2 regions of the Streptosporangium sp. H13245 genome follow, and region 2 is predicted to be linked to the other one. Evidence: riboswitches for the same ligand, from Rfam matches in the RefSeq annotation. Region 2 holds a riboswitch; the other holds the start of a gene.
What was found. A riboswitch is a leader RNA that binds a small molecule or an ion and turns the genes downstream of it on or off. The one in region 2 is predicted to bind thiamine pyrophosphate.
Positions count from the first base shown of each region.

Region 1: another riboswitch for thiamine pyrophosphate. It lies ahead of thiC (phosphomethylpyrimidine synthase ThiC); the one in region 2 lies ahead of ACW9TB_RS02485 (purine-cytosine permease family protein).

Region 1 covers NZ_JBSZKT010000030.1:65,810-80,609, forward strand. The annotation lists gene ACW9TB_RS30150 (MerR family transcriptional regulator) at 14-634, opposite strand; gene ACW9TB_RS30155 (bifunctional nuclease family protein) at 779-1,249, opposite strand; gene ftsR (transcriptional regulator FtsR) at 1,329-1,979, opposite strand; gene ACW9TB_RS30165 (FHA domain-containing protein) at 2,006-2,518, opposite strand; gene ACW9TB_RS30170 (sugar phosphate nucleotidyltransferase) at 2,772-5,273, opposite strand; gene ACW9TB_RS30175 (CDP-alcohol phosphatidyltransferase family protein) at 5,277-5,837, opposite strand; TPP riboswitch at 5,968-6,080, shown strand; gene thiC (phosphomethylpyrimidine synthase ThiC) at 6,073-7,806, shown strand; gene ACW9TB_RS30185 (hypothetical protein) at 7,904-8,323, opposite strand; gene ACW9TB_RS30190 (class I SAM-dependent methyltransferase) at 8,708-9,316, shown strand; gene ACW9TB_RS30195 (acyl-CoA dehydrogenase family protein) at 9,386-10,567, shown strand; gene ACW9TB_RS30200 (alpha/beta hydrolase) at 10,660-11,574, opposite strand; gene ACW9TB_RS30205 (gamma-glutamyl-gamma-aminobutyrate hydrolase family protein) at 11,854-12,540, opposite strand; gene ACW9TB_RS30210 (globin domain-containing protein) at 13,029-14,144, shown strand; gene ACW9TB_RS30215 (ubiquitin family protein) at 14,654-14,800, shown strand, end outside.
Region 2 covers NZ_JBSZKT010000001.1:506,079-520,878, reverse strand. The annotation lists gene ACW9TB_RS02505 (GOLPH3/VPS74 family protein) at 1-222, opposite strand, end outside; gene ACW9TB_RS02500 (DM13 domain-containing protein) at 367-939, shown strand; gene ACW9TB_RS02495 (TenA family protein) at 955-1,560, shown strand; gene ACW9TB_RS02490 (rhodanese-like domain-containing protein) at 1,719-2,042, shown strand; TPP riboswitch at 2,195-2,307, shown strand; gene ACW9TB_RS02485 (purine-cytosine permease family protein) at 2,300-3,655, shown strand; gene ACW9TB_RS02480 (methylated-DNA--[protein]-cysteine S-methyltransferase) at 3,683-4,255, opposite strand; gene ACW9TB_RS02475 (sensor histidine kinase) at 4,381-6,252, shown strand; gene ACW9TB_RS02470 (ATP-binding protein) at 6,410-6,859, shown strand; gene ACW9TB_RS02465 (hypothetical protein) at 7,002-7,214, opposite strand; gene ACW9TB_RS02460 (YidC/Oxa1 family membrane protein insertase) at 7,558-8,253, opposite strand; gene ACW9TB_RS02455 (DUF6412 domain-containing protein) at 8,555-8,821, opposite strand; gene ACW9TB_RS02450 (hypothetical protein) at 8,818-8,985, opposite strand; gene ACW9TB_RS02445 (response regulator transcription factor) at 9,125-9,820, shown strand; gene ACW9TB_RS02440 (sensor histidine kinase) at 9,817-10,944, shown strand; gene ACW9TB_RS02435 (hypothetical protein) at 11,070-11,630, opposite strand; gene ACW9TB_RS02430 (STAS domain-containing protein) at 11,860-12,213, shown strand; gene ACW9TB_RS02425 (glycosyltransferase family 2 protein) at 12,262-12,942, shown strand; gene mptB (polyprenol phosphomannose-dependent alpha 1,6 mannosyltransferase MptB) at 13,426-14,800, shown strand, end outside; gene ACW9TB_RS02415 (hypothetical protein) at 14,783-14,800, opposite strand, start outside.

The sequences.
Region 1 (14,800 bases), on a different contig from region 2:
GGCAGGTCCGAGTTTACCCGGTTCGTCGTGCTCTGCGACGGCGGGCCAGCTCATCGGCCTGATGATCGCCTAAAGGGCCCTCGCCCGACTCCGCACGTTCGCCGGGCAGATCCGCGAGGGAGCCCTCCACCTCCTGCCACACCCGTCCCAGTGCTATGCCGAAGACTCCCTGACCGCCCTGGAGGAGGTCGATGACCTCGTCGGGCGAGGTGCACTCGTAGACGCTCACCCCGTCGCTCATCAGGGTGATCCCGGCCAGGTCGTTGACCCCCCTGTCGCGCAGGTGCTGCACGGCGATGCGGATCTGCTGGAGGGAGACGCCGGTGTCGAGGAGCCGCTTGACGACCTTGAGGACCAGGATGTCGCGAAAACCGTACAGCCGCTGGGTGCCGGAGCCGTGGGCGGCGCGCACGGTGGGCTCGACCAGGCCGGTGCGCGCCCAGTAGTCGAGTTGCCGGTAGGTGATGCCGGCCGCCGAACAGGCCGTCGGGCCCCGGTAGCCGATGTCGGCGGGCACTTTCACCGGTTGCCCGTCGAACAGCAGACCCTCTTCACCCGCGCGCTGACGTGCCGACTGGCGCCGTTCCGGGTCATCCTGATCGGCGTTTCTACCCTCGCCGCTGCTGACCGCCACGCGGACCTCCGGCTTTCTCTCATCCCACGGCCTGATCTGGGGGTTTACGCACGACCGCGGGTTTCACTTGCACCGTAGGACTGGGGCCAAGTCCAGTCAACGACCCCACCCGGCGCGTCGTGAAGCGTAAATGCACCGAAATTCCTACCCCGCGCGGCCGAAGTCCTCGGGCGTGATCGTGTCAAGGAACTCCCTGAACTTCTCCACCTCGTCCTCCTGGTCGTCGGGGATGATCACCCCCGCCTCCCGGACCACGTCCTCACTCGCGAAGATACGTGCGCCGGTACGAAGTGCCAAGGCGATCGAGTCCGAGGGACGCGCGCTCACCTCCACCCCGTTGGAGAACACGAGATCGGCGAAGAAGATGCCGTCGCGCAGGGCGACGATGTTGACCGTGCTCAGCCGGACCCCGAGCCCTTCGAGCACGTCGCGGAACAGGTCATGGGTGAGCGGCCGGGGCGGTGGCTCCTCGGCCTGGGCCATGGCGATCGCCGTGGCCTCCGTCATGCCGATCCAGATAGGTAGATAACGCTCCCCATGTGTCTCTTTCAGCAAGACGATCGGCTGGTTGGAGGGCATCTCAACTCGAACGCCCACGACCTCCATCTGCAACACGGGCTGCTCCGTCTTCGCTGGATTCCGACCGGTTTGTTCAACGTAACACTCGTGAGGGTACGAGTGCCTGGTCAGGTTCTCACCGGCCCAGGGCCCCACGAACGCCGGAACGCAGCAGCGAGGCGTGCAATTCCAGCAGCAGGCCGGAAATCTCCCTCGCCGTCTCGTCGGCCTGGTCGATGGCGCCCGGCCCCCGGCGGCGCAGCAGCGGGGCGACGGCCTGCTCCACCAGGCCCGCCTCGCGCTCGGCGGCGGCCTTGACCGCCCGCAGATGGCGGGCGCGCAGGCCGAAGGCGGCCAGGGCCCCGACGCTGCGGGCCACGGCCAGCGCCTCGGCGTCGTAGTAGCGGGCCACGGCGGCGAGCAGGCCGTAGTCCTCAAGCTCGGCGAGGGTCTCCTCGTCCAGCTCGGCGGCGGCGATCAGCTCCTCGCGGGTGAGCCGGATCTCGGGGGGCGCGTCGTCGGGGACGGCGCGCGGCCGGGCGGCCGGGCGCTCCTCGCGGTCGGCCGCCGCCAGATGGTCCTTGATCACCCTCAGCGGCAGGTAGCGGTCACGCTGCTCGCTGAGGATGTAGCGCAGCCGCTCGACGTCGGCGTAGCTGAACTTGCGGTAGCCGGAGGGACTGCGCTCCGGCTCGATCAACCCCTCGCCCTCCAGGAAACGAATCTTGGAGATGCTGACGTCGGGGAACTCGCCCTGCAGGAGAGCGAGCACCTCCCCGATGCTCATGTGCGCACGAGCGGCCTGCGAGCTCATCATCCTCCAGCGGCGCCGCGGGTGAGGAAGACGAGGCGGAACTTGCCGATCTGCACCTCGTCCCCGCCGTACAGCGGGACCTCCTCGATGCGCTCGCGGTTCACGTACGTGCCGTTCAGGCTGCCGATGTCGCGGACGGTGAAGACCCCGCCGCCGCGCCGGTAGAACTCCACGTGGCGGCGCGAGACCGTGATGTCGTCGAGGAAGATGTCGCTCTCGGGATGGCGGCCCACGGTGGTGAGGTCGCTGTCGAGCAGGAACCTGCTGCCGGCGTTGGGACCGCGCATCGCGACCAGCAGCGCGGTGCCCGGGGGCAACTGCTCGACGGCCTGCCGTTCGGCGAGAAGCGTCTCACCTGTCTCCGCCTCGTAGGCCTCGATCCCGGAGAGGGAGATCGTCGATGTGCTGTCTCCGGGGGTCTCGGCTTTGGTAAGCGGCGACCCGCATCGTGAACAGAAACGGGCATCCTCAGGATTGGCATGACCGCACTGCGTGCAGTAGACGCTCGGCATCGATCGGCTCGGCCTCCTACCGCGAAGACGCGGCAACGGTGCTCAGTGATGCGCGCCTCGCTTCTTCGCTTCTCAAGTGTTTTCTCGGACTGCGAATGCCGCAACATACAGTGATGAGGCGCGAAGGTCAAGGCTGACGCTGAACCGCGGGTACGGTCGGTGACAAAGTTACAGTGGGGCACTGTCCCCGGTCCATGGCGCCGCGCTGTGTTTGTCGCATCGACTCGCCCCGGACGCCTCTACGGAGGCCGTCTCAGCCGCCCGCGGCCTCCTCGACCACCCGCGCCCAGTGCTCGATCAGGGTCTGCGCGGAGTCGACGTCGAACCCCTCGGCCCACAGGTGGGTGACCGCCTCCGTCGGGTCGGGCAGCACCAGGGCCCAGCTGCCGTCCTCTGCGACGACCCGGACCCCGTCGGTGGTGTCGATGCGGTAGTGCTCGGCGGCCTCGATGACCGAGCGCATCACCGCGCCCTTGGCCGCCCACGGGGTCGGCACGGTCCGGCGCAGCAGCTTGGCCTCGGGGATCCTGGCGTCGATCTGGCTGAGCGAGAGCCGGGTCCTGGCGACCAGGCCCAGCAGGCGCAGGAACACCGCCAGGCCGTCCACCGTGGGCCCGAACTCGGGCACGATGAAACCGCCGCGCCCGTCGGCCGCGAAGATCATCTCTGGCCCCCTGGCGGCGGCGGTGAGCGCGTCGATCGCGGTGGAGGTCCACTCGGCCTGGACGCCGTGGAACCTGCAGACCTGCTCGGCGACCCGGGTGGTGGTGACCGGCAGCGCCACCTGGCCTCCGCGCCGCTCGGCGGCGACCAGGTCGAGCACCACCAGCAGGGCGCGCTCCTCGCTGATCAGCTGGCCCATCTCGTCCACCAGCGCGACCCGCTCCCCCACCGGGTCGAAGCGCACCCCGAAGGCCGCCCTGGAGGAGCTGACGAGCTCCGAGAGGCGCTGCAGGTCGCGGCGGCGCTCGGCGAGGGTCTCGGTGGGCGAGGCGTCGTCCAGCCGGTTGTTGACGGTCAGCACGTCCACCCCGACCCGGCCCAGCAGGCTGGGCAGCACCAGCGAGGAGGTGCCTCCCGCGCAGTCGACCACGACCTTCATGTCGGCGTCGCGCACCCCGCTGATGTCGACCAGGCGCAGCAGCTCGTGCGTGTAGTCCTCCACCGCCCTGGCGGGGAAGCTCAGCTCGGCGATCTCCCCGGGGAAGGCGCGGCGGAACTCCTGCCGGGAGAAGACCCGGTCCAGCTTGCGCTGGGCCGCCGGTGACAGGTCCGCGCCGTGCTCGTCCATGAAGACGATGTCGACGCTCTGCGGGTCGCCGGGGGTGGTGCGCAGCGCGATGCCGCCGACGGCGTTCTCCCTGGCGGTGTGGAAGCGGGCCACCGGGAGCGGGGAGGCCTCCAGGTCGAGCACGTTGATCGCGCTGGCGTTCAGGGCGCTGATCACGGCCCGCTTCAGCGCCCGCGCGGCGCGGGAGGAGTCGCGGGAGGTGATGACCGAGGCGCCCTTCTTCAGGGTGGTGGCGTAGGCGCTGGCCAGCCGTACGCACAGCTCGGGGGTGATCTCCACGTTGACCAGCCCGGAGACCCCCCGGGGGCCGAACAGGTTGCGCTGGGCGCGCGGCTCCCAGATGACGCTGTTGTTGATCACCGCCCCGGCCTCGATGGTCTTGAACGGGTAGATCTTGACGCCGGAGGAGATGTACGCCTCGGCCTCGATGATGCACTCGTCGCCGACGACGGCGCCCTCCTCGACCCTGGCGGCGGTCATCAGGTCGGTGTTCTTGCCGATCACGCAGCCGCGCAGGTGGGCGCTGGGCCCGACGTAGACGTTGTCGTGGACGACCGCGCGGTGCAGGAAGGCGCCCTCCCTGACCACCGCGTTGCTGCCCAGCACGGTGTACTCGCGCAGCTCGGCCCCCGCCTCGACCTTGGCGTAGTCGCCGACGTAGAGGGGGCCCTTGAGGACGGCGTCGGCGTCGACCGAGGCGCCCTCGGCCACCCAGACGCCCGGCGAGACCTCGAAGGCGTCGATGTCGACCTTGACCCGGCCCGACAGGACGTCGGCCTGGGCCTTGAGGTAGCTCTCGTGGGTGCCGACGTCCTCCCAGTAGCCGTCGGCCACGTAGCCGTACAGCGGGGCGCCGCGCTCCAGCAGTTTCGGGAACACGTCGCCCGACCAGTCGACGGACTCCCCGGCCGCGATCTCGTCGAGGACCTCGGGCTCCATCACGTAGATGCCGGTGTTGGCGGTGTCGGAGAAGACCTGGCCCCACGTCGGCTTCTCCAGGAAGCGCTCCACCCTGCCCTGGTCGTCGACGATGACGATGCCGAACTCCAGCGGGTTGGGGACGCGCTTGAGCCCGATCGTGACCATCGCGCCGTTCTCGCGGTGGAAGCGGATCATGTCGGTCAGGTCGATGTCGGTGAGCGCGTCGCCGGAGATGACCAGGAAGCGGTCGTCGCGGAGCCGGTCGGCGGCGTTCTTGACGCTGCCCGCGGTGCCGAGCGGCGTGTCCTCGGTGGCGTAGTACAGGCTCATGCCGAGCTCGTCGCCGTCGCCGAAGTAGTTGCGGACCAGGGCGGCCAGGAACTGCACGGTGACCACCGTCTCGGTGAAGCCGTGCCGTTTCAGGAGGCGGAGCACATGCTCCATGATCGGCCGATTGATCACGGGCAGGAGAGGTTTGGGCTGGTTCGCGGTCATCGGCCGGAGCCGTGTCCCTTCCCCGCCCGCCATGACGACGGCCTTCACAGATCACCTCTTAAGGCGTTTGGCCTCGCTTGTCAGCTGACGCACCTGTACCCAATACAGCACTCCGGACCACCAGTACAGACCTGTGCCCCAGATGGCCAGGGACCAGCCGACGATCCCGGCCGCCTCGGCGTACCAGGAGGGGTGGTGGGCCAGGAAGAGCAGGGGGAAGGCGTAGAGCAGGTTGGCGGTGGCGGCCTTGCCGAGGAAGTGCACGGGCAGCGCGGGACCGTACCCGAGGCGGCGCAGGATGAGCGGGATGCCCAGCAGCATCACGTCGCGCAGCGGGATGGCCAGCGCCAGCCACCAGGGAATGATCTCGCGCATGGCGAGGCCGAACAGGGTGGCCAGGATGTAGAGACGGTCGGCCAGCGGGTCGAGCAGGCGGCCGAGCCTGCTGGTCTGGTTCCAGGCCCGGGCGATCTTGCCGTCGAGCCAGTCGGAGAACCCGGCCAGCATCAGCAGGGCCACCGCCCAGCCGTCGGCCTTCGGCCCCAGCACCAGCCAGAGGAAGACCGGCACCCCCAGGAGCCTGGCCAGGCTCAACGCGTTGGGGACCGTCAAGATTCGATCTTCGGCCCCCGATGCCTCCGGACTCACCGGCTGATCTCCCTCCCCGTACCTGATGGTGACACTACTGCGTCCGGTGCGGCCGGGTGGATGGTGGGCGCGGGGAAGACGCGCTATCGTTCCGCTCGACCAACGCGGGAGCCCGGGGAACCGGGCTGAGAGGACGGCTGAGACGGCCGCCGACCGCCAGAACCTGCTCCGGGTAATGCCGGCGAAGGGAGTTTGCGCGATGAACGACGCGCGTATTTCCAGCTCCAAGACCTACCACGGCGACCTGCGCGTCCCCATGCGCGAGGTGCGCCTGACCGACGGGAACGCGGTCACGCTGTACGACACCTCGGGCCCCTACACGGACCCGTCCGTGACCGTCGACATCACCCGCGGCCTGCCGCGCCCGCGCGAGGAGTGGATCCTGGGGCGGGGCGACACGGCCAGGTACGGCGGCCGTCCCGGCGCTCCCGGCGACGACGGCTACCGCGACCGCGACGCCTGGGCCCGCGACCTCCGCTCCCTCGACGCGGTCTTCACCGGCGGCGGCGACCGGCCGCTGCGCGCGACGGGGGCGCCGGTGACCCAGCTCGCCTACGCCCGGCGCGGCCTGGTCAGCAGGGAGATGGAGTTCGTCGCGGTCCGCGAGGGCGTGACGCCGGAGTTCGTCCGCGCCGAGGTGGCCGCCGGGCGGGCGATCATCCCGGCCAACGTCAACCACCCGGAGAGCGAGCCGATGATCATCGGCCGCAACTTCCTCGTGAAGGTCAACGCCAACATCGGCAACTCGGCCGTCGCCTCCAGCATCGAGGAGGAGGTGGACAAGATGACCTGGGCGATCCGGTGGGGCGCCGACACGGTGATGGACCTGTCCACCGGGCGCAACATCCACACCACCCGCGAGTGGATCATCCGCAACTCCCCGGTGCCGATCGGGACCGTCCCGCTCTACCAGGCGCTGGAGAAGGCGGGCGGCGACGCGGCCGCCCTGTCGTGGGAGATCTACCGCGACACCCTGATCGAGCAGTGCGAGCAGGGCGTCGACTACTTCACCGTCCACGCGGGGGTGCGCCTGGCCCACGTGCCGCTGACCGCGCGGCGCAGGACAGGGATCGTCTCCCGGGGCGGCTCGATCATGGCGGCCTGGTGCCTGGCGCACCACCGCGAGAGCTTCCTCTACGAGCACTTCGCCGACATCTGCGAGATCATGGCCCGGTACGACGTGGCGTTCTCGCTGGGCGACGGCCTGCGCCCGGGGTCGATCTCCGACGCCAACGACGAGGCCCAGTTCGCCGAGCTCAGGACGCTGGGCGAGCTTACCGAGATCGCGCACGCGCACGACGTCCAGGTGATGATCGAGGGGCCGGGCCACGTCCCCATACACAAGATCAAGGAGAACGTCGACCTGCAGCGCGAGCTGTGCGACGACGCCCCGTTCTACACCCTCGGCCCGCTGACGACCGACATCGCGCCCGGCTACGACCACATCACCTCGGCCATCGGCGCGGCGATGATCGGCTGGTACGGCACGGCCATGCTCTGCTACGTCACGCCCAAGGAGCACCTGGGCCTGCCGGACAGGGACGACGTGAAGACCGGCGTGATCACCTACAAGATCGCGGCGCACGCGGCCGACCTCGCCAAGGGCCATCCGGGCGCGCAGGCCTGGGACGACGCCCTGTCCGACGCCCGGTTCGAGTTCCGCTGGGAGGACCAGTTCGACCTCTCCCTGGACCCTGAGACCGCCCGGTCCTTCCATGACGAGACGCTGCCCGCCGCCCCAGCCAAGACCGCGCACTTCTGCTCGATGTGCGGCCCGAAGTTCTGCTCGATGAGGATCAGCCACGATGTGCGCAGGTTCGCCGAGGAGCGCGGCCTGACCGGCGCCGAGGCCCTGGAGGCCGGGATGCGGGAGAAGTCGGAGGAGTTCTCCCGCGAGGGCGGGCGGGTCTATCTGCCCGTGGAGGGTATCTGAGACTCCGGGGGCACGGGAGGAACGCCGTCGAAGGCGATGCCAGGGGGCACCGCCTTCGCGCCGTCGCCCTCCCGTGCCTCCCCCTGTGCCTTCGGCCTCAGGATCGGCGTACGGCGGCGCGGGGTGACCACGCCCAGATGAGCACCGCCACGGTCAGGCCGAACAGGGCGAGGCCGCTGGGCACGTGGGTGCCGAGCGCGTCCCAGCTGAAGTGCTGGCCCATGCCGATCAGGAACAGGCCGAGACTGGCCAGGGCGGGCCAGCCCGCGCCCCGTCCAGGACGCCAGACCAGCACGGCCGCGACGATCTGCAGCAGGGCGATCAGGTGCACCACCATCCCGGCCATGACGTGGGTCTCGCCCAGTTCTCCCCCGCCCCGTACGGCCTGTCCGGCGAACGAGGCGGCGACGACGAGCCCGGCGGCCTGGGCGACGACGAGAACGCGGACGCCGTACAGCAGGCCCGTGGAGACCGGGCGGCCCCGCGTCGGATCGGGCTGGGCGATGACCTCCTGCATGAGATGTGTCCTTCCTCAGGTGATCGGTTCCAAAGAGGCTTGGTTCGGAGCACATCGTGGCCGCGGGGTACGGTCCGGGTCGTCAGCCTGGGGAATGACCTTCGAGTCCACCGCGTGGCGGATTCCCCGCCGGAGGACGTACAGGATTCGCGGCACGGGACCTGGACCCGGAGGCGTACGGAGGCAGCGGGACGCGGGATCCCGGCCGGGAAGACGGAGGCGTACGGAAGGAGACGCGCGGAAGGACGCGTACGGAGACCGGGGCGCGGGGTCTCAGGGGGCGGGAGGTACGGCCCCGCACCGGACCCCGTCATCCCACGGGTGGGGAGGGGCTCCTCCGGACGGCGTACTTCCGGGCCCCTCGCACCCTCTACCCTTCAAACCATGACCAATGACACCGCGCTCTTCCTGGGGCAGTGGATCCGCTCGCCGGGCACCGTCGGAGCGGTGGCGCCGAGCTCGCGGCGGCTCGCCGAGGCGGTGGCCTCGCCGGTCCCCCATCGGGGAGATCCGGTCATCATCGAGCTGGGCCCCGGCACGGGCGCGTTCACGGCGGAGATCCAGCGCCGGCTGAACGGCCGGGGGCACCACGTGGCCGTCGAGATCAATCCGAAGCTGGCCGAGTTCCTCGCCGCCGGGCACCCGGGGGTGGACGTCGTGGTCGACGACGCGGCACGGCTGCCCCAGCTGCTCAAGGAGCGCGGCCTGTCCAAGGCCGACGCGATCGTGAGCGGGCTCCCCTGGGCGGCGTTCTCCGCGGAGACACAGGGCCGCCTGCTGGACGCGGTCACCGCGATCATGGGGCCGCACACGGCCTTCACCACCTTCGCGTACAGCTTCGCCAAGCACCTCCCCCCGGCGCGGCGCTTCAGGAGGCGCCTGGCCGACACCTTCGAGGAGGTCGTCGCGGGCCGGACGGTGTGGGGGAACGTGCCCCCGGCCTTCGTCTACCACGCGCGCAGGCCCCGCCTGGACCCCGCCGGGGAAGCCTGACCCCGGAGCCACGGAGATACCGAACTCCGTTCTACGATTGCGCTCGCAACGAGAATGGAGTTGATCATCGTGGACTTCACCCTCCCCGAGAGCGCCGTCGCCGTACAACGCGGCATCGGCGACATCTGCGCGCGCTACGACCTGGACTACTGGCAGCGGTGCGAGAACGAGAAACGCTGGCCCGAGGAGGTCTGGCAGGACCTGGCCAAGGGCGGCTGGCTCGGCCTGGCGGTGCCCGAGGAGTACGGCGGCGGCGGCCAGGGCCTGCTGGAGCTGGCCGTGGCCACGGAGACCCTGTCGGCCTCCGGCTCCGCGGGCGGCTCGGCGTTCACGTACGTGCTCACGCCCGGGTTCGGCGCCATGACCCTGGCCAGGCACGGCAGCCGGTGGCAGCGCGACGAGCTGCTGCCCGGGCTGGCCACCGGTGAGGTGGAGACCTGCTTCGCGCTGACCGAGCCCGACGCCGGTTCCAACGCCCTGGGCATCTCCACCTTCGCCCGCCGCGACGGCGCGGAGTTCGTCGTCAAGGGCCAGAAGATCTGGATCACCGGCGTGCAGCGCGCCACCTGGATGCTCCTGGTCACCAGGACCATCCCGGCCGCCGAGGCCAAACCCCGCTCCAACGGCCTGACGGTCCTGCTGGTGAACGTCCCCGAGGCGGTCGCCGCCGGGCAGCTGTCCTTCCGGCCGATCCCGAAGATGGGCGCCAACACCACCCCGTCCAACATGGTCTTCATCGACGACCTGCGGGTCCCGGAGCGGAACGTCGTCGGCGAGGTCGACCAGGGCGCGCTGGTGCTGTGGGACATCCTCAACCCCGAGCGCGTCCTGCTCGCCGCCTCCGCTCTCGGCGGCGCCGAGGTGGCACTGCGGGTGGCCGTGCGGTACGCCAAGGAGCGCGAGGTCTTCGGCCGCCCGATCGGCGCCAACCAGGCGATCGCCTTCCCCCTCGCCCAGGTCAAGGCAAAGATCGAGCTGGCCAGGCTGATGCTCTACAAGGCCGCGTGGCTGTTCGACAGGCAGCTGCCCTGCGGCACCGAGGCCAACATCGCCAAGCTGACCGCCTCGCAGGCCGCGTGGGAGGCGGCCGACCACGCCTTCCAGACGCACGGCGGCATGGCCTACTCGCTGGAGTACCCGGTGGCCCGCCTGCTGGCCGACGCCCGCATCGGCAAGGTCGCCCCCGTCACCGAGGAGCTCCTGCTCAACTATCTGGCCACCCAGGTGCTCGGGCTGCCCAGGAGCTTCTGACCGGACATTTCCGGATATTTCCGGGCGCCCGGTCTCTCCACGCGAGCGCCTCCGGGCGACCTGACCGTCCGAGTCCGGTGGGTCCCCGTCGCCTACCGGAAGGCCTCCGTGAGACGGGCCGCGGCGTATTCGCGCGCCTCGGTCGCCTGGTCGAAGAAGCCCGGCAGGTCGAAGAAGCCGTGGATGGCCCCCTCGTACCTCCTGAGCTCGACCGGCACCCCGGCCGCGGCGAGCTGGGCTGCGTACTCCTCGCCCTCGTCACAGAGCGGGTCGCACTCGGCGACGATCACCGTCGCCGGGGCCAGGCCGGACTTGTCGGCCAGCCGGGCCGGGGCCAGCCGGGGGTCGGCCGGGTCGCCGCCGTACTGCTCGACGAACCAGGCCATCTCGGCGGCGCCGAGGCCGAACCCGGTGGCGTAGGTGCGGTAGCTCTCGGTGTCCATGGCCACGTCGGCCACCGGATAGATGAGCAGCTGGTGGGCGAGCCCGAGCCCGGCGTCCCTGGCCCGCCAGGCGGCCACGGCCGCGACGTTGCCCCCGGCGCTGTCGCCGCAGACCGCGACGCGCTCCGGGTCGGCCCCGTAGACGCCGGGACGGGCGAAGACGTCCTGGACGACGCTCCAGGCGTCGTCGGCCGCCGCGGGGAAGGGGTCGTGGGGCGCGAGCCGGTAGTCGACCGAGATCACGACCGCCCCGTTGCGCACCGCGAGATCGCGGCCGAGGGCGTCGTTGCGCTCGACGCTTCCGAAGACCCAGCCTCCGCCGTGGAAGTAGACGATCGCGGGGAGGGGACGGTCGCCCTCCTCCGGCCGGTAGACGCGAACCGGCACGCCCGCGGCGACGTCGTCCCTGACCAGCGGGAGGGAGACGACCGGGCCGCGCTGCTCGGCGAAACCGTCGAAGGTCCGCAGCTCAGCGATCATGTCGGGTGTGAGCGTGGAGAGAGGGACACCGAGGTTTGGCTGGAAGAGCTTCAGGTAGGCCTCGGCCTGCGGGTGCAACGGCATGATCAGCACTTTACCCGCCGGGTCCCCGGCACCGCGGACCCCTGGACGCGGGTCAGCGCCGGTCCGGGACTCGGGGACCCGGGGATTCAGGGATGACCTTGGCGCCGTTCGCCATACCGGCAGCGCAGGACCCGGACGCGTGCCAGTGCCAGTGCCGGTCCGGGACTCCGGGTATCCGGGATGACCTTGGCGCCGCCCGCCATATCGGCAGCGCGGGACCCTGGACGCGTATCAGTGCCGGTCCGGGACGAGGATGAGCGCGGCCCTCCGGATGTACGTTCAGTGCCGGGCGGCCTCGACCAGGGCCTCGACGAGCCGGTTGTCCCCGGCGCGCGCGAGGTTCCACTGCACGCCGACGCCGAACCGGTGCCCCTGCAGCTCGACGCCCTCGACGATCTGGTCGTCGGCCCAGGCCACGGCGAACAGGCCGGTGCCCAGCCGCTTGACGGCCTGGTGATGGGGCGCGGTCACCTCGGCCGTGTCGCCCAGCGTCTTGCCGAGCTTGCTGGAGACGCTGATCTGGATGCGGTGCGCCTGGGAGGCGGAGTGGCGGTTGTGGTCGACCACCTCGGGGAGCCAGGGGATCAGTGTCCCGCCCTGGGCGACGTTCAGGACGTGCATGCCCCGCCCCGAGGCGAGCAGCGGCAGGTCGGCCTTGACGGCGGCGCGGGCCAGCGCCAGCTCGAAACGGTCGCGGTGCGGCTGGGGGTCCCTGACGCGCTCCTCCCGGGCGGCCCCGTACAGGGAGGGGTCGAGCTCGCCGCCTCCGGCGAGGATCACGCCGGACAGACCGCGGACGTAGTCGTCGATCCCGCCGAGGTTGAGCGGGGGCAGCAGTACCGGGGCGCCGCCCGCCTTCTCGACGGCTCGCGCGTAGGAGGGCGGTGACAGGACGGCCTCCCTGACCCAGTCGCCCCAGCGGGCGGCCTCAAGGTAGGCGGTGATACCGATCAAGGGTCGGGGCATGCGTTCTCCAGGGGGCGTGCGCGAGGTGGGTGCCGCCTGTTTCGGACAGCACCGATCCCATCTGCAACAGCTCCTCTATCATGGCGCACTCCATTTCGGTCATGTCACACATCCGAGGTATCAGTGTCGTCTCGCCAGGAGTCCGCAACCCTCACCGCCAGGGGGGTTCCCGGCGTCCGCGAGCCGGGACCCCGTCATGACCGCGAGCCTTACGACCGGTAAATTCTCCATTCAAAAAGAACGTGATTATTATTCGCCTATCTCGTTCATCGTGGATTAGTTGGTCACACAAAATAACTTTCCAATTACGGATAGTTAGATTTCCCACCATATTGCTGAGAAACGGTTGTGACGTCTACATGGTGATGGAAGACTCAAATTCGAGAGATCAGGCGAGCCGGGGCTCCCGATCGCTCGCACCCGGAGCCGTCAGGAGGTGGGTCTGCGTGATCGGACTTTAAGCCGATCAATTAGGGTGGGTTCGTTAAATGTCTTTGAATCCGCGTCTCGTCAAGGAAAGTTTCGCCGTCATCGAACCCGTCGCGGACAAGGCCGCGGCGTACTTCTACGGACGCCTGTTCGCCGAGAGCCCGCATCTGCGGGCGATGTTCCCTCCGGCGATGGACGTCCAGCGCGACCGTCTGTTCAGCGCGCTGACCAGGATCGTCTGGAGCCTGGACAGTCCGGGCAGCCTGGCCTCGTTCCTCGGTCAGCTCGGCCGTGACCACCGCAAGTACGGGGTGCTCGCCGAGCACTACACCGCGGTCGGCAACGCGCTCCTCGCCACGATCAGGCGCTTCGCCGCCGAGATCTGGGACAACGAGATCGAGGCGGCGTGGGTGGCCGCGTACACCGCCGCCGCCAATCTCATGATCGACTCAGCCGAGTCGGACGCGGGGGTGTCGCCCGCCTGGTGGCTGGCGGAGGTGATCGACCACGAGCTCCGCACGCCCGACATCGCGGTGGTCACCCTGCGGCTCGACCGGGACCTGCCCTACACACCCGGCCAGTACGTCAACGTGCAGACCGCACGCTGGCCGCGCGTCTGGCGCACGTTCTCCATCGCGAACGCGCCCCGGGACGACAACACCGTCCGCCTGCACGTCCGCGCGATCACCGGCGGCTGGGTCTCCACCACGCTGGTCCGGCACACCCGGATCGGCGACACCGTGATGCTGGGCCCTCCGGTCGGCACCATGGTGCCCGCCGAATCGGGGCGCGACATCCTGTGTGTGGCGGGCGGAACCGGCCTGGCCCCGATCAAGGCCATCCTGGAGCACGTGATCGATTCCGGGCACCGCCCCAACGTCCATCTGCTGTACGGAGCCCGCACGGCCGCCGAGCTCTACGACCTGACCGACCTGACACGGATGGAGGCGGCCTTCCCCCGGCTGCGGGTGCTGCCCGTGGTCTCCGAGGAACCGGGCTACGACGGCATGCGGGGCCGGGTGCCCGAGGTGATGGAGCGGTTCCACTCGTGGGCCGACCACGAGGCCTACGTCTGCGGCCCGACCTCCATGGTCAACGAGACGGTCCGCAGACTCCAACAGAACGGAATGCCCATGGCTCACATCCACCGGGACATCGTGCAGGGCGAGCCCTGAACGACATTCGGGACTAACGCCCCGAACTGATCACGCAAATTTCATAGAGTACGGCGGGACGCGGCGTGACATGGCAGCATGAGGCCCAATCCGAAAGGAGATGGTCATGCACGACGGCCCCCCTCCCAGCCCGTGCCTCCCTCTCGACCGCCATTCGCACGGCCCCGTCCGCCACCATCGTCATCCGTCCGGCCCCCCGGCCGGAGTCGGTCATCCGCACGATCTCGTCCCCGGTCCCCTCCACCGGCGGCGGATCCCCAGAGGCCAGGACACCCCTCCCCGGCCCCCGGCCGGTCCCGGCATCCCGGCCGTGCCCGGCCCACGCGTCACAGTGCCCCGGACGACCGGCGGATCGGCCCCCGGCCCGCACGTCACGCCACCCCGGACGACCGGCCCGCGCGTCACACCGCTTTGGACGACCGGCAGACCGATGTCCGGCCCGCGTGTCACACCACCCCGGACGACCGGCAGACCGACGCCCGGCCCGCGCGTCACGGTGCTCTGAGCCGATGGCCAGACCCGTCACCCTCGTGACCTTCATGTTTCCCCCCACGCTGCGGCACTGGGCGGGCGAGACCACCGAGATCCGCGTCTTCGCCATCGCCGACCACGACGACGGCCTCCCCACGCTGGGCTCCGCCCTCGACATGCTCCGC
Region 2 (14,800 bases):
CGCCGCGATCCGTGCCAGCGCGGTGTCGAGCTCCTCGTCCCCGACCGGGGTCGCGTCGAGAACGGTGACCTTCTTGTCCGCGAGGTCGATCCGGCCGGTGACGGTCAACTCCGCCAGCAACGCGCCGCCGAGCGCGGCGTCCAGCTCCGAGGAGCCGATGAGTTGTCTGCCCTCTTTCTCGCCGTACGCGAGCAGGAGCACTTCCTCAGCGATCGTCGTCATCGTTCGACCCTACGTCGCGAGCGCTCCGCGGTCGTAAGCACTCCGTAATCGATCGGGGACGGTGCCGCGGATAGCGTCGGCACCGAGGCGCTCGACCTTCCTCCCGTGGCCGGACGCCGCGGGTCTCCACGCCGGAGGTATCCGATGAGAACCAAGAGGCTGCTCCGACACCCTGTCACCTGGGGCGTCCTGGCGTTGGGCGCCGTCGCGTTCGGTGTCGCGCTGTACCTCTTCCAGCCGTGGCGCCTGTTCACCACCGTCGAGGTGAACGAGGCGTTGCCCGCCGTGACCGCGTCCCCCGCGTCCCCCGGGCCCTCCGAGCCCTCAAAGGCGCCCGAGGCGTCCGAGGCTCCCGAGCCCGCTCGGGAGCCGAAGACCCTGGCCACGGGCGCGTTCGTCTCCCACGAGCACGAGACCGAGGGCAGGGCGAGGGTGCTGGAGCTGCCCGACGGGAGCCGAGTCCTGCGGATCGAGGACCTGAACACCTCCGACGGCCCGGACCTGCGGGTCTGGCTCAGCGACCAGCCCGTCAAGAAGGGCAACGCCGGGTGGTTCAACCTGGACGACGGCGAGCACCTCGAACTCGGCGAGCTGAAGGGCAATCGGGGCAACGCCAACTACGCCATTCCCGCCGGGGCCGACCTCGACAGCCTGAGGTCCGTCACCATCTGGTGCAAGCGCTTCGGTGTCTCCTTCGGCGCCGCCGCCCTCACCTGACACAATCTCCGACCCATGAGCGTCTCTGAGGAACTGCACGCCATCGGCCGCCCGCTCGTCGAGGCCCAGCTCGTCCACCCGACGGTGGCGGGCATCGCGCGAGGAGACCTGCCCGAGCCGGTGTTCCGGTCGTGGCTGGAGCAGGACTACCTGTTCCTGCTCGACTACGTCCGGGTCTTCTCGCGCCTCGCGTGGCAGGCCCCGGACGGGCATCTGGGCGACCTGGTGGACCTGGCGCACGCCACCTTCCACGAGGAGCTGAGCCTGCACCGGTCGCTGTCGGCCGAGTTCGGCGCCGACCTCGGCGGGGCGAGGAAGGGACCGGCCTGCGCGGCGTACACCTCCTTCCTGCTCGACTCCGCGGCCGTCTACGCCGACGGCCTGGCCGCGCTCTACCCCTGCATGTGGGGGTACTCCACGCTCGGCCGGATCCTGGCGGAGAACCCGCCCGCCGAGCCCCGCTACCGCGCCTGGGTCGACACCTACGCCCACCCGGCCTTCGCCGAGCTGACCGAGCGCATCGCGGTGATGATCGACGAGGTGGCGCCCGATCCGGGCAGGGCGGGGAGGCTGTTCGCCGAGGGGATGGCCCACGAACTCGCCTTCTGGGACGTGCCCTGAGGCTGTCGTCTCGTCCCCGTTTTCCCGCCCCGCCCTCGCAGGTTCAGCTGGTCAGTTGTGGTGAATTACCTTGCTATCAGGGGAAATTGAGAGTCCGGATGAGGGCGTCCGAGGGGCTTTGCGCCTCATCCGGTGCGGGAGGTTGGAAGAATGGGCGCATGAGTGTTCCTGAGGTCGAGGCGCAGGCCGTGCCGGATGACGCGTTCCTGCTCGACGTACGTGAGAACGACGAGTGGCGTGCCGGGCACGCGCCGGGGGCCGTCCACATCCCGCTGGGCGAGCTGCAGTCCCGGGTCGACGAGGTGCCCAAGGACACGCCCGTCTACGTGATCTGCCGGGTCGGCGGCCGTTCCGCGAACGCCACGGCCTGGCTCAACCACGTCGGCTGGGACGCGATCAACGTCGGCGGCGGCATGCAGTCCTGGGACTTCGCGGGGCGTTCGATGGTCGCCGAGAACGGCCAGACCCCGTTCGTCGCCTGAGGGGCCAAGCACCTGAGGAGCCGGGTGCCCGAGGGGCCGAGTGCCTGAGGGGCTGGGGGCCGGTGAAGGCGGTCGCGCGGACCCGGCACTGGCCGAACACGGATGGATGGTGCATCATGAGGGCGCGAGCTGGGGTGATCCCGGCTTCGCGTACAAACCAACGCGGGAGCTTGGGGCAACCAGGCTGAGAGGGCGACTACGGCTGTCGCCGACCGCATGAACCTGTCCGGGTAATGCCGGCGTAGGGAGTGTGCGTGATGACGTCTGCCGCCGTTGATTCCAAGAGCTCCGGTGGTCCCGAGGCGCCCCTCACCCTCGGCGAGGCTCCTCCCAAGGCCCTCGGCCTGCTCGACCAGGGCGCGCTCTGGGCCAACCTGGGGGTCAGCCTGCTCGGATTCTCCGGCGCGATCACGCTGATCAACCCGCTCGGCGACCGGCCGCTGAGCTTCGTGGCCGCGATCCTGGCCGCCGTCGTGGGCAGCGTCATCGGCACCGCGATGGTCGGCCTGGCCGCGATTCCCGGGCAGCGGACCGGCGCTCCGGCGATGGTCCTGCTGCGCGGGTTGTTCGGGGCCAGGCTCTCCTACCTGCCGACCGTGCTGAACATCGTCCAGATGCTGGGCTGGGGGGCCTTCGAGCTGTGGGTCATCGCCCAGGGCGCCCAGGCCATCGCCGGATCCTTCGGGATCGAGGTGCCCTACGCGGTCTGGGTGGTCGTCGCGGGGGTGATCACCACCGCGCTGACCATCCGGCCGCTGGGAGCGGTCCGCCTGCTCCGCAGGTACGTCACCGCCGGTGTGGTGATCTCGATGATCTGGTTCACGGTCGCCCTGTTCCAGCGGGGACCGGCGATCGGCGGCGGGTCCTGGGAGGCGTTCGCCCCCTCGGTCGACTACGTGATCGCGCTGTCGGTCTCGTGGGTGCCGGTCGCGGCGGACTTCGCCCGCTTCTCCCGTTCCGGCAGGGCCGCGTTCGGCGGGGTCGTCGGCGGCTACACGATCGCCCAGGTGGCCTGCCTCGTCCTCGGCATCGCGGCGCTCGCGCTGGTCGGCAACGACCCGGACCAGGTCTGGGACCCGTTCGTCGCCGCCGCGCTCGGCCCGCTGTTCTTCGGCATCCTGGTGCTGCGCGAGACCGACCAGTCGTTCGTGAACGTCTACTCCACCGCGATGTCGCTGCAGAACCTGCTGCCCCGGCTGGACCGCCGGGTCATCTCCGCGGCCGTCGGCGTGCTGGTCACCCTGCTCGCGATCTTCGTCAACGCCGGGACCTACACCGGTTTCCTCGGCCTCATCGGGGCGGTCTTCGTGCCGATGTTCGCGGTGCTCGCCGCCGACTACTTCCTGCTCGGCGGCGCCCGGCGCTGGGACACCTCGGAGACCGCGCCCTCGCGCCCGCTCATGGTGGTCCCGTGGGTGCTGGGCTTCGTGACCTGGTGGATGCTCGCCGCGCTGCCGGTCGCCCCGGAGGTCGCGTGGTGGACCTCGTTCTGGAAGGGCGCCCGCGACGCGGTCGGCTTCGTCCCGCAGCCGTGGATGAGCGCCTCCGTCGGCGCGTTCCTCGTCGCGGGTCTCGTCACCCTGGGTCTCGGCGCGCTCCGGCGCCGCTCCTGACGGCCGTACGAGCCGTACGAAGGCGGTTCAGGCGCGGGCCACGGCGGTGGACTCGATGCGCAGCAGGCGTTCCTTGGCGGCCGACCCTCCGGCGTACCCGCCGAGGACGGCCTCGCTCTCGACCACCCGGTGGCACGGCACGATGACGCACACCGGGTTGCTGCCCAGCGCGTTGCCGACCGCCCGCAGCGCCCTCGGCCTGCCGATCCGCTCGGCGATCTCGCGGTAGGTCGTCACCGTCCCGTACGGCACCGCGAGCATCATCTGCAGCACGGTCCTGGAGAACTGGGTGGCCAGGCGCAGGTCGACGGCGATCGTGAAGGCGCGGAGCCTGGCGGAGAAGTAGGCGTCCAGCTCCCGGCGGACCGGGTCGAGCCGCCGGGCGTCCGGACCGATGAACGTGCCGACCTCCCTGCTGATCCGCTCGAAGACGATATTTTCGTCCTCGTAGCTGCAGGCCACCACACCCCGGCCCGTCACCGCGAGGGTCAGGCGCCCCAGCGGGCCGTCGAGCGTGCCGAACGCGATGTCGGGATGGCTCGTGCCGACGTAGTCGGGCGAGGTCACCCGTAGCAATGCATCGATGTCGCCGGATGACATGGCCCCACCCTTTCGTATCCAGGTGTGTGGTGACCGCAGAGTATCGGACGGATCGCCCGGCCAGTGGCAACACGTGCGGGACGAAAGTGCCAAGATCAGACCGGTTGAGACGGCACTATGGGTGTGTGGTGGACTACAGGGCCGACAGTGACGAGGGCATCGGCCGTGAGGTCGTCGCCGCGGCGCCCAACGCGATCGTCGCCATCGATCGCGAGCAGACGGTTCTCACCTGGAATCCGGCCGCCGAGCGCCTTTTCGGCTGGTCGGCGGAGGAGATCGTCGGACGCCGGGCGCCGGTGGTCCCCGAGGAGCTGACGGCCGAGCACAACGCGGTCCTGGAGAAGGTCCGCACCGGCGGCGAGGTCTCGCTGAGGACCAAGCGGTTCCGCCGCGACGGCAGCCTGCTCGACGTGCGGGTCGACACCGGCGCGCTCTCCTCGCCGGACGGCGACCTCCTCGGCTACGTCAGCGTCTACCACCTGGCCCAGGACGACGAGACCGCCAACGACCGCAACGCCCGCCGGGCCCAGCTCGTCCGCAGGCTCACCGACGTGGTCGCCGACATCAACGCCGAGCTGGAGCTGCCCGCCGTGCTCGACCGGATCGCGGCCAGCCTCGCCGACCTGACCGGGGCCGACGCGGGCGGGTTCGTGCTGATCGAGGGCGACCGGCTCCGTCTCGTGGCCTGCCACAACCTTCCCGACTCGATGCGCGACTCCACCGACGACCTCCGTACCAGCCTGGTCGGCAAGCTGCTGCGCGAGGGCAGGACCGTCCTGCTGGAGACCGGCGACCAGGACCGGCTGGACGAGCTGATCTGGTCGCGGCTGCCCGGCCTGCACACCATCGCGCTCGGCCTCGCGGCGATGGGCGGGCGGCCGTACGGCGCGCTGTACGCGCTGTTCGCCAAGCGCAAGGCGGGCCACCTGGAGCTGGAGCTGCTGGAGCTCCTCGCCGGTCACGCGGGCATCGCCGTGGGCAACGCCATGGCCTACCAGGAGGCCGTACGGCAGCGCGCCCACGAGCGGGCGGTGTTCGACGCCAGCGCCGACGGCATCGCGGTCCTCGACGGCACGGGCCGGGTCGTCCAGTGGAACCCGGCCGCCAGCGAGCTGACCGGTTTCCACGCCGCCGAGGTGATCGGCGGGCCGCCGCCGTTCCAGCTGCCCGGGCCGGGGGACAAGCTCAGCATCCAGCTGCCCTCGGGCACCTGGCTGGACGTGCTCTGCGCGGAGATCGTGGAGACGGGCGAGATCGTGGTCGACTTCCGCGACGTCACCCGCGCGAAGGAGCTGGAGGAGGCCAAGGACCTCTTCCTCGCGACCACGAGCCACGAGCTCCGCACGCCGATCACCGTGGTCCGGGGTTTCGCCAGCACGCTCGACAGCCGCTGGGACAGCATGGCCGACACCGAGCGCCGCGCCGCCGTGCACACCATCGCCGAGCGGGCCCGCTCCCTCGGCCAGCTCATGGACCACCTGCTGCTGGGCTCGCGCGCGGGCGCGGGCGAGCTCACGCTCAGGATCGAGAGCTTCGACCTGGCCGAGCTGGTACGGGGTGCCACGCTGGGCCTGCCGGTCCTGTCTGACCTGCACCGGGTCGAGGTCGACGTCCCCGACGACCTGCCCCCGGTCTCCGGCGACGCGCTGGCCACCGACATCCTGCTGGCCCAGCTGCTGGAGAACGCCTTCAAGTACTCACCGGACGGCGGCCTGATCAGGGTCGAGGCGTGGGTGGACGGCGACAGGGTGGTGCTGGTCGTGGACGACGAGGGGGTGGGCATCGCCCACGCCAGCCGGGAGCGCGTCTTCGAGCGCTTCGTCCAGGCCGAGAGCGGTGACCGTCGCAGGTTCGGCGGGGTCGGCCTCGGTCTCTACATCGTGCGGAGCCTCGCGCGGGCCCAGGGAGGGGAGGTCTCGGCGCACCCGCGCCCCTCGGGCGGGACCCGGATGAGGTTGGCTCTTCGTATCGCCGACACGCCGGGCGCCCTTACCTGATCGACACGCCGAACCGGTAACGAGTCGGTAACGGATGCGCTGATCTATTGTCGAATGTGCACAAGCTGTAATTGGCGCGCGGTTTCCAAGACTAGGTAACGGGGCATTTCGGTCGTACTGGGGTGAGTTCCTCAGGGGGGAACAGGCATACGGGGAGGTGAGTGCGTCGAGCGTCGTTCTGTTGCCGTATGCACCGTCCAGCGTCGCTGTCGCACGCCAACGCCTCTGCTCTGACCTGCAGGAACGGGGTGTGTACGAGACCGCCATCGATGACGCGGTGCTCGTGGTCAGCGAGCTGCTGAGCAATGCGCTGCGTCACGCCCACCCGTTGCCATCAGGGCAGATCAGAGTGTCATGGCGCTGGACCGAGGAGCATGTCGAGGTCGCTGTGAGTGACGGTGGCGCCGCCACCGAACCGCGGGCGGGACGCCCGGCGCTCTCCTCCCTGGGAGGGCGAGGCCTAGGAATCGTCGAGTATCTGGCCTCCACGTGGGGTGTCAGGCACGAGGGGGACGTCACCACGGTATGGGCGGTGGTCACGGCGGTCGACACGGTAGGTAACGGCCACGTTTCCACCCCCGAGCCCGCCCTCAGGGAATGCGGGTGACGGTTCCTGTCCCGCCTCACGACAGGTGAGGCGGGACAGGACCGGGCACCTCTCCGGCTGACCGGCGGGGGCGTGGTCTTTCCCCGGAGCCGGTTGTCCGGCGAGCGGTCACGCGTTGCGTTATGTGTAGCTGCGCGGTGCGTTATGCGTAGAGGAACCATTTGTCGTACTGCGGGACGCATCGGTACGAGGTCCACCAGCCGCTCTGGATGCCGAGGTTTCCGACGCGGTGGCAGTCCCAGTCGTAGTAGTAGACGTTTCTGAGCGTCTCGGCCTGCGCGGGCGCCGCGCCGACCGACAGCGCCAGGCCGGTGGCCAGCACGGCCGAGACGAGCAGGGTGAGGGTCTTGCGCATCATTCCTCCTGGAGCACGGGCTGGGGGCAGGGGCTGAAGCTGGAGCTGGAGCTGGAGCCGGATTGGGGCACGGGCTGGGGCTGGGGCGAGACGCGTTTTCCGCTTCCGCGAAGACGTGCGACCACTCCGCCGGGCCGGACGGCACCGGAAGTATCACACCGGCGCCCGCCCGGCGCAGGCCGCCTCCACCGGCCCCGGCTCGCGGAACGGGCCTGACCTGGCCACACCGGCGAGGAGGCGCGCGGCGAACGTGAAACGTTCACGAGACACCGGCGCTCCCCGTCCGGCATTGAAGCGAGTTGAAAGGGCGTCGAACCGATGGACCCGGATAGCGCCCCCGACCTCACCCCCCGGCGAGCGCCGGGCGGTGCAGCACCGCCTTCTCCCCGGCCGTCCAGGCCGTCGTGACGAGAAGGTAGATCCCCGCCGCCAGCGGCAGCACCGCGGCGGCCAGGACGGTCCCGTACGGCAGCAGGGGCATGATCCGGCGCAGCGCGGCGGGCTGGAGGTCGTCGCTCATCGTGCGCCGCGTCCGGCGGGACACGATCCACGCCACGGCGACGAGCAGCAGGAAGAGCCCGGCGAAGACCAGGGTCGGACCGCTGAGCAGCCCGAATCCGGCCACCGTGCTCGCGAACTGCTGTCCGAGCGGCACCCCGAGGAGCCCGTGGGTCAGGAGCGCGTTGGCCTGCCCGGCGATCGTCGAGGAGATGAACACCTGGTACGTCACCATGAGGAACGGCATCTGCGCCACGGACGGCAGGCACCCGGCCAGCGGTGAGGTCTTCTCCCTGGCGTAGAGGGCGGCCAGCTCCCGCTGGAGCCGTTCGGGGTTGCGGCCGTGACGCTTCTTGAGCCTCTGGATCTCCGGCGCGAGGCGGATCCTGGCCCGCTCGCCCCTGGCCTGCATGACACCGAGCGGAAGCAGCAGGAGCCGGACGAGGACGGTGAACACGACGATCGCCGGCGCGGTGGAGCCCAGCGGCTCGGCGAGCGCGGCGATGAGGTCGGCGGTGAACGCGATGACGGGGTCGAACATGGAAGGGCCCTTCTGAGCGGAATGGAGACAGCACAGAAGGCGCCCGCGAACCGCGGAGGTCTTTCGGGAACGCGTACGTGCGACACGCGGTGGCCGGGCGCCCCCCGGGGCACGGTGGTCGTACGGGGAACGCCGGTCACGTGCGCGTGGTGATCGGGTGTCCCGGGGCACGGTGAATCGTGTGCATGCGGGGGTGCCGGTCACGTGCGCTTGGTGGCCGGGTGTCCCTGGGGCACTGTGGGTCGTGCGGGGGACGCCGGTCACGTGCGCGGGGCACGGGGCCGCGAGAGGCCGCGGGAGGTTACGCGGGCGCCGGGCCCGCGGAGGGTGCTCTGGGCCGGGACCTCCCGGCCGCGTCGGGATCGCGCTGCCGGACGAACATCGTCCGCCTGGCCCGGTCGCGCCGGGACAGCGGCGACCGTGACTTCGTACCGGAGGTGACGGGTGCCGGGCGCAACGCCCAGGCGAGCAGGAGCACGCCCAGCCCGACCACGGTGGCGGCCGTCAGGACACCGCCGCCGTCGAACATCCAGACCGCCAGGGTCTGGACGGCGAGCAGCAGGTTCACTTCTTGAGCTTGGCCATCGCGGTGACCGCGGCGACGACCACGAAGGCCAGCACCGCCAGCACGAGCGCGGCCTTCAGCAGCCCGAGGAGGGCGGGCAGCACGAACCCGAACACCACGTAGAGCGCGAGCAGGACGCCCAGCACCCCCATCACGATACGACTCATGCGATCCACCGTACGTCGGCCGGGGAAACGGCGGGCGCCTTGATCATAACGATGGTCATAACGATCCAGTCCTTACGGATCCTTACGGACCGGTGACACGACTTAGAGATCGTCCCCCGGCGGGCCTACCGTGGGGACCATGAGCGCGCGGATTCTGGTGGTCGACGACGATCCGATGGTGGCCGAGGTCGTGGCCCGTTACCTGGAACGCGACGGTCACGTGGTCGAGTGCGTCGGAGACGGCGCCGAGGCGCTCAGGCGCGCGCTGGCCAACCCGCCCGACCTGATGGTGCTCGACCTGATGCTCCCCAAGATGGACGGGCTCCAGGTCTGCAGGAAACTCAGGGAGCGGTGGCCGGTTCCGGTGATCATGCTGACCGCGCTCGGCGAGGAGCTGGACAGGGTCGTCGGCCTGGAGACCGGCGCCGACGACTACGTCACGAAGCCCTTCAGCCCCCGGGAGCTGGCCCTGCGCGTGCAGTCCGTGCTGCGCCGGGCGCGCGGAACCTCCCTGCCTGCCGGTACCGGCGTGCTCAGGGACGGCGAGCTGACGGTCGACGTCGGCGCCCACGAGGTACGGCTCCGTGGCGACGAGATCATGCTGACCGCCCGCGAGTTCGACCTCCTCGCCCACATGATGCGCAACCCCCGCCAGGCCTTCAGCCGCTCCGCCCTGCTCGACCAGGTCTGGGGCTGGTCCTTCGGCGACTCGTCCACGGTGACCGTCCACGTCCGCCGCCTCCGCGAGAAGATCGAGCCCGACCCGACCGTTCCCCGGCGCATCGTCACCGTGTGGGGCGTCGGCTACCGCTACGAGCCGCTGGTGGGGCCGTGATCCCGGAGATCCTGCTGATCGTCGCGGTCACCGCCGGGCTCGGCCTGCTGGTCGCGCTGGCCGGGCTGGGCGCGATGCGGCTGCTGCGCGAGCGGTCGATCGGCGTGATGCTCGCGGTGGTGGTCGTGGTGACCGTCGTGGCGACGGTGGGCGGCGTGGTCGCCATCACCCTGAAAATGATCATCGAGGGTACGTCGAGGGACATCGTGCTCAGCGTGGTCGTCGTGGGCGGCCTGGTCGGGCTGGGCGTCGCGACGGTGCTCTCGCGCCGGGTCGTGGCGGCCAGCCGCAGGCTCGTCGACGCCGTGCACGCGGTGCCGGCCTCGGGGGAGTTCACGCCCCCCGGAGGGCTGCCCGCGGAGCTCGGCACGATCGCCGGGAGCCTGGACCAGGCCTACCGGCGGCTGCGGCTCGGCCACGAGCGCGAGCGCGCCCTGGAGAGCGCCCGCCGCGAGCTCGTCGCCTGGGTGAGCCACGACCTTCGCACCCCGCTGGCGGGCATGCGGGCCATGGCCGAGGCCCTGGAGGACGGGGTGGTCGCCGATCCGGAGACCGTCGGCCGCTACCACCGGCAGATCCGCCTGGAGGTGGACCGGCTGTCGGGCATGGTCGACGACCTGTTCGAGCTGTCCAGGATCCACGCGGGGACACTGCGCCTGTCGCGCAGCCGGATCGGCCTCGGGGACCTGGTCGCCGACGCGCTGGCCGGGGTGGAACAGCTGGCCAGGGACAAGGGGGTACGGCTGACCGGCGAGGCCGATCCGGTGGTCCCCGTCCAGGCCGACGCGGCCGAACTCTCCCGGGCGCTGCGCAACCTGGTGGTCAACGCGATCAGGCACACCCCGGGCGACGGCACCGTCGTGGTCCGCGCCTCGGCCGAGGACGGCGTCGCCCGCCTGTCCGTCGCCGACTGCTGCGGGGGCATCCCGGCCGACGACCTGCCTCGCGTCTTCGACGTCGCCTTCCGTGGCGAGGTGGCCCGTACCCCCACCGCCGACGGCGCCGGGGCGGGGCTCGGCCTGGCGATCGCGCGCGGCATCGTCGAGGCCCACGAGGGGGCGATCGGCGTGGTCAACTCCGGCCCCGGCTGCCGCTTCGAGATCCGCCTGCCGCTCTCCGCCTGAGCGGCCGTGTACCTTGGCGGCCCGGTGTGAGCGACTCGGTCCGGACGGTCCCGCCTCGCCTCGGCGGCCTGGGCTGGCCTGAGTCGGGCCGTACGGAGGGCCCGGCCTGGACGGTCGGAGGACGGTCAGTTCGCGCCGGTGCCGTTGGAACCGTTGGAACCGTTGGAGCCGTTGGAGATGGTGCCGTTGGTGGTCGGCGCGGGCGTGGCGTGGTCGTCGGGACCCTCGGGCCTCACGGAGACCATGAGGGTCATCTGCGCGCACTCGCCGCCCTCGGTGTCGGGCTCGACGTGCTGGCAGGAGGTCAGCCTCCTGGTGGTGCCGAGGGACTCCACCATCGCCCGGAACGTCGGGCACGGCCAGCGCCACATGCAGCTGCGGCAGCGCAGGATCGGATGCGCCGCGTCACTGGTGATGCCGCCCGCGTCGCGCGGCTGGTGCAGGTCGAGCAGCCTGACGCCGAGCGTGGCGAAGTCGAGGAGCTCTTCACGCGCTCCCTCAAGAAAGTCGAGGTCCTCGATCGACAGGCGGGTCCTGATCGGAACGTATCCCTCGTGGTTCACCAGGCTCTGCAGCGAACTCGCCGCGTCGCGCCACGAGGTGGCCTTGTCGGTACGAGTGATCATGGTCTCCAGGTGCTCCCGGAGCCGCTGTCGCTGGAGGTCCTCAGGTAGGTCGGTGTTCATGGATGCGTTCGAGCCCGTTCCTTGTAACTCAACGGCCGCCACTGACGTAGCGCAGCGACGAACGGGAGGCGCCGGGTCTCCTCCCCTTTCCGGCCAAGCCGGTGTTGCTTAGTGTCAAGCTTCGCGCACTCAGGGTTTCCATGAGGCGGAAACGGGGGACAAAGGGCGGACGACTCGGGTTGTTCAAGAGAACGTGACCAGCGGCTCTCACGCCGCTAGTGTGCCCGCTGTGGAGCTAAAAGTCTCAACTCGATCTCATGCCGGGCACACCGTCGTGACCATCGTTGGCGAAATCGACCTATATACCGCGCCTCGCCTGCAGGCCGAGTTCACCCGGCTGCTTGGGCAGAGCCAGACCATGCTTGTCGTCCTCGACATGTCCGCCGTGGAGTTCTGCGACTCCACCGGCATGAACGTGCTGCTGTCCGCGCTCAAGCGGCTGCGGGAGCGGGGCGGCACACTGGAGGTGGCGGCGCCCAGGCCCGCCGTACGCAAGATTCTGCAGGTCACCGGCCTCGACTCCGTCTTCGTCGTGCACGAGACCCTGCCGGAGAAGCTGCTGACCTCCGATTCCCAAGGATGACGTTCTCCTCACGGCTGATGCCCGGGGACTCCACGCTGGAGGTGTTCGATGACCGGCACGGCGGCGATCATTCCCGCCAAGGATGAGGGCGACAGGATCGCGGCCACCGTGGCCGCGGTCCTGGCGCTGCCCGGCGTCGATCTCGTCGTGGTCGTCGACGACGGCTCCGCCGACCAGACGGGACGGGTGGCCAAGGCCGCCGGCGCCCGCGTCGTACGGCACAGCCACAACCGGGGCAAGGCCGCCGCCATGGAGAGCGGTGCCCACGCCGTGCGCCTGCTCGACGGTGAGGAGCCCCGGCACCTGCTGTTCCTCGACGCCGACCTGGGTGAGACCGCCCGTACGGCCGTGCCGCTGATCGAGCCGGTCGCGGCGGGCGAGGCCGACATGACGATCGCCGTCTTCGTCACCCGCGTGAAGCTCGGCGGCCACGGGTTCGTCGTGAGACTCGCGCGCGAGGGCGTCGAGCGCGCCACCGGCTGGACGCCCGCCCAGCCGCTCAACGGGCAGCGCTGCCTGACACGGGCGGCCTTCGAGGCGGCCCGGCCCCTGGCCCGCGGCTTCGGCGTGGAGACCGGCCTCACGATCGACCTGCTCAGGAAGGGCTTTCGCGTGCGCGAGGTCCCGGTCGAGATGGCGCACCGGGCCACCGGCACCGACTGGAAGGCCCAGGTCCACCGGGCCAGGCAGTTCCGCGACGTCGCCCGCGCCCTCCTGGCACGCCGCTAACCCGGCTGGCGGGCCGGGCGTCGGCGGCCTGGTCGGTTGCCCGGACGTTGGCAGCCTGGTCCCGGCTGGGCATCGGTGATCTGGTCGGTCGCTTGGACGTTGTTGGCCTGGTCCCTGGCCGACCTGCCGGGTGTCGGTGACCTGGTTGGTCGCCCGGATGTCGGTGGCCTGGTCTCGGCTGGGCACTGGTGATCCGTTCGGTCGCTTGGACGCCGTTGGCCTGGTCCCTGGCCGACCGGCGGGGCATTGGTGACCTGGCTGGTCGCCCGGATGTCGGCGGCTTGGCCGCCTGCCGGGCGTTGGCGATCCGTTTGGTTGCCCGGACAGCGGCGACCCGGTCTATCACCTGGGCTTCGCCAGCCTCGCCGCTCACCCTGGTAGCCGGGGTGAGGCCGCTCCGCGTGCTCTCGCGACGCCGCCCGGCCCGCCGATGCCGCACCGGGCACGTGCCGGGCACCGTTCCGGGTGTGCTGGAATTTGCGGGTGACTCGGGATGCGTCGGTCGTCGACGAGAGGCGGAGTCCCGCCGGCGATACGCCGCGGGGGCTCGACGTCGCCGCGTTCGGAGCCGTGGGACTCTCCGCGGCGACCACGGTCCTGATCGGGCTGCTGGGCCCCTCGGCCATGGTCCCGGCGCTGCCCGGACCCTCCTGGCAGCCCCCGTACTCGCTGGACGCCCACCCCGGCGCCCACCTGGTCATCGCCATGGGCGCCGTCGCGATCGTGCTGGGCGGGCTCGGGCTCGCCGCCGCGCTCAGATCCCGGTGGCGGCCCGATCCGCGCTGGCTGCTCGCGGCCGGATGCGCGGTGGCGGGCCTGCTCGCCTTCCTGCCGCCCTCGGGCTCGGCCGACCACCTCAACTACGCCGCGTACGGCCGCCTGGCCACGCTCGGCCAGGACCCGTACGCGATCACCCCCGCCACCCTGCCCGGTGACCCGGTCACCGGCGCGGTGGAGGAGTGGGCCGGTGTGACCAGCGTCTACGGCCCGGTCGCCACCGCCGTACAGGCACTGGCGAGCCTCGTGGGCGGTGACTCGGTCAGGCTGACGGTCTTCGTGATGGCCGTCGTCAACGCGGCGGCGTTCATCGGTACGGCGCTGCTGCTGCACCGTTTCGCCAGGGGGGACGCGGACCTCCAGCGGCGGGCGGCGCTGCTGTGGGCGGCCAACCCGCTGATGATCTACCACCTGGCCGCCGGGATGCACATCGACACCCTCGCCATCGCCTGCATGGTCGCCGCGCTCACGGTTCGCGGTGCCGCCTCGGGGCTGCTGCTCGGGGTGGGCATCGGGGTCAAGCTCAACGCCGGGCTCGTCGCCCTCGGACCCGCCTGGGAGCTGCGCCGTTCGCCGGGCAGGCTCGCCGTGGTGGCGGGGACCGCGACGGCCACCGTGGTGGCGATCTACGCCGTCGCCGGGCCGCACGTGCTCGACCAGGTGAGCGCCGCCAGCAAGAAGGTCTCCCTCGCCACGCCCTGGCAGCTCGTCAAGGTGGGACTTCAGTCCCTCTTCGGGCCGGGCGCGTACTCGGCCTGGATCCAGATCGGGTCCCTGCTCCTGATGGCCTGCCTGGCCTGGCTCGTGCTGCGGGCACTGGGAGCACCGGGGGCGGCAGCCGGTACCGCGCCCGCCGTCGCCGCCGCGATGGTGATCGCCTGGCTGTTCGCCGCGCCGTACGCGCTGCCCTGGTACGACGGGCTGGCCTTCGCGCTGCTGGCCATGGCGTCCTGGCCCGCGCTGGAGGCGTTCATGGTGGCCAGGGTCGTCGTGCTGTCGCTGGGCTACCTCCCGGCCAGGGAGGCGCTGCGGCCCGATGACCTGCTCTGGACGAAGACGCTGCTCAGGGAGACGGTGGTGC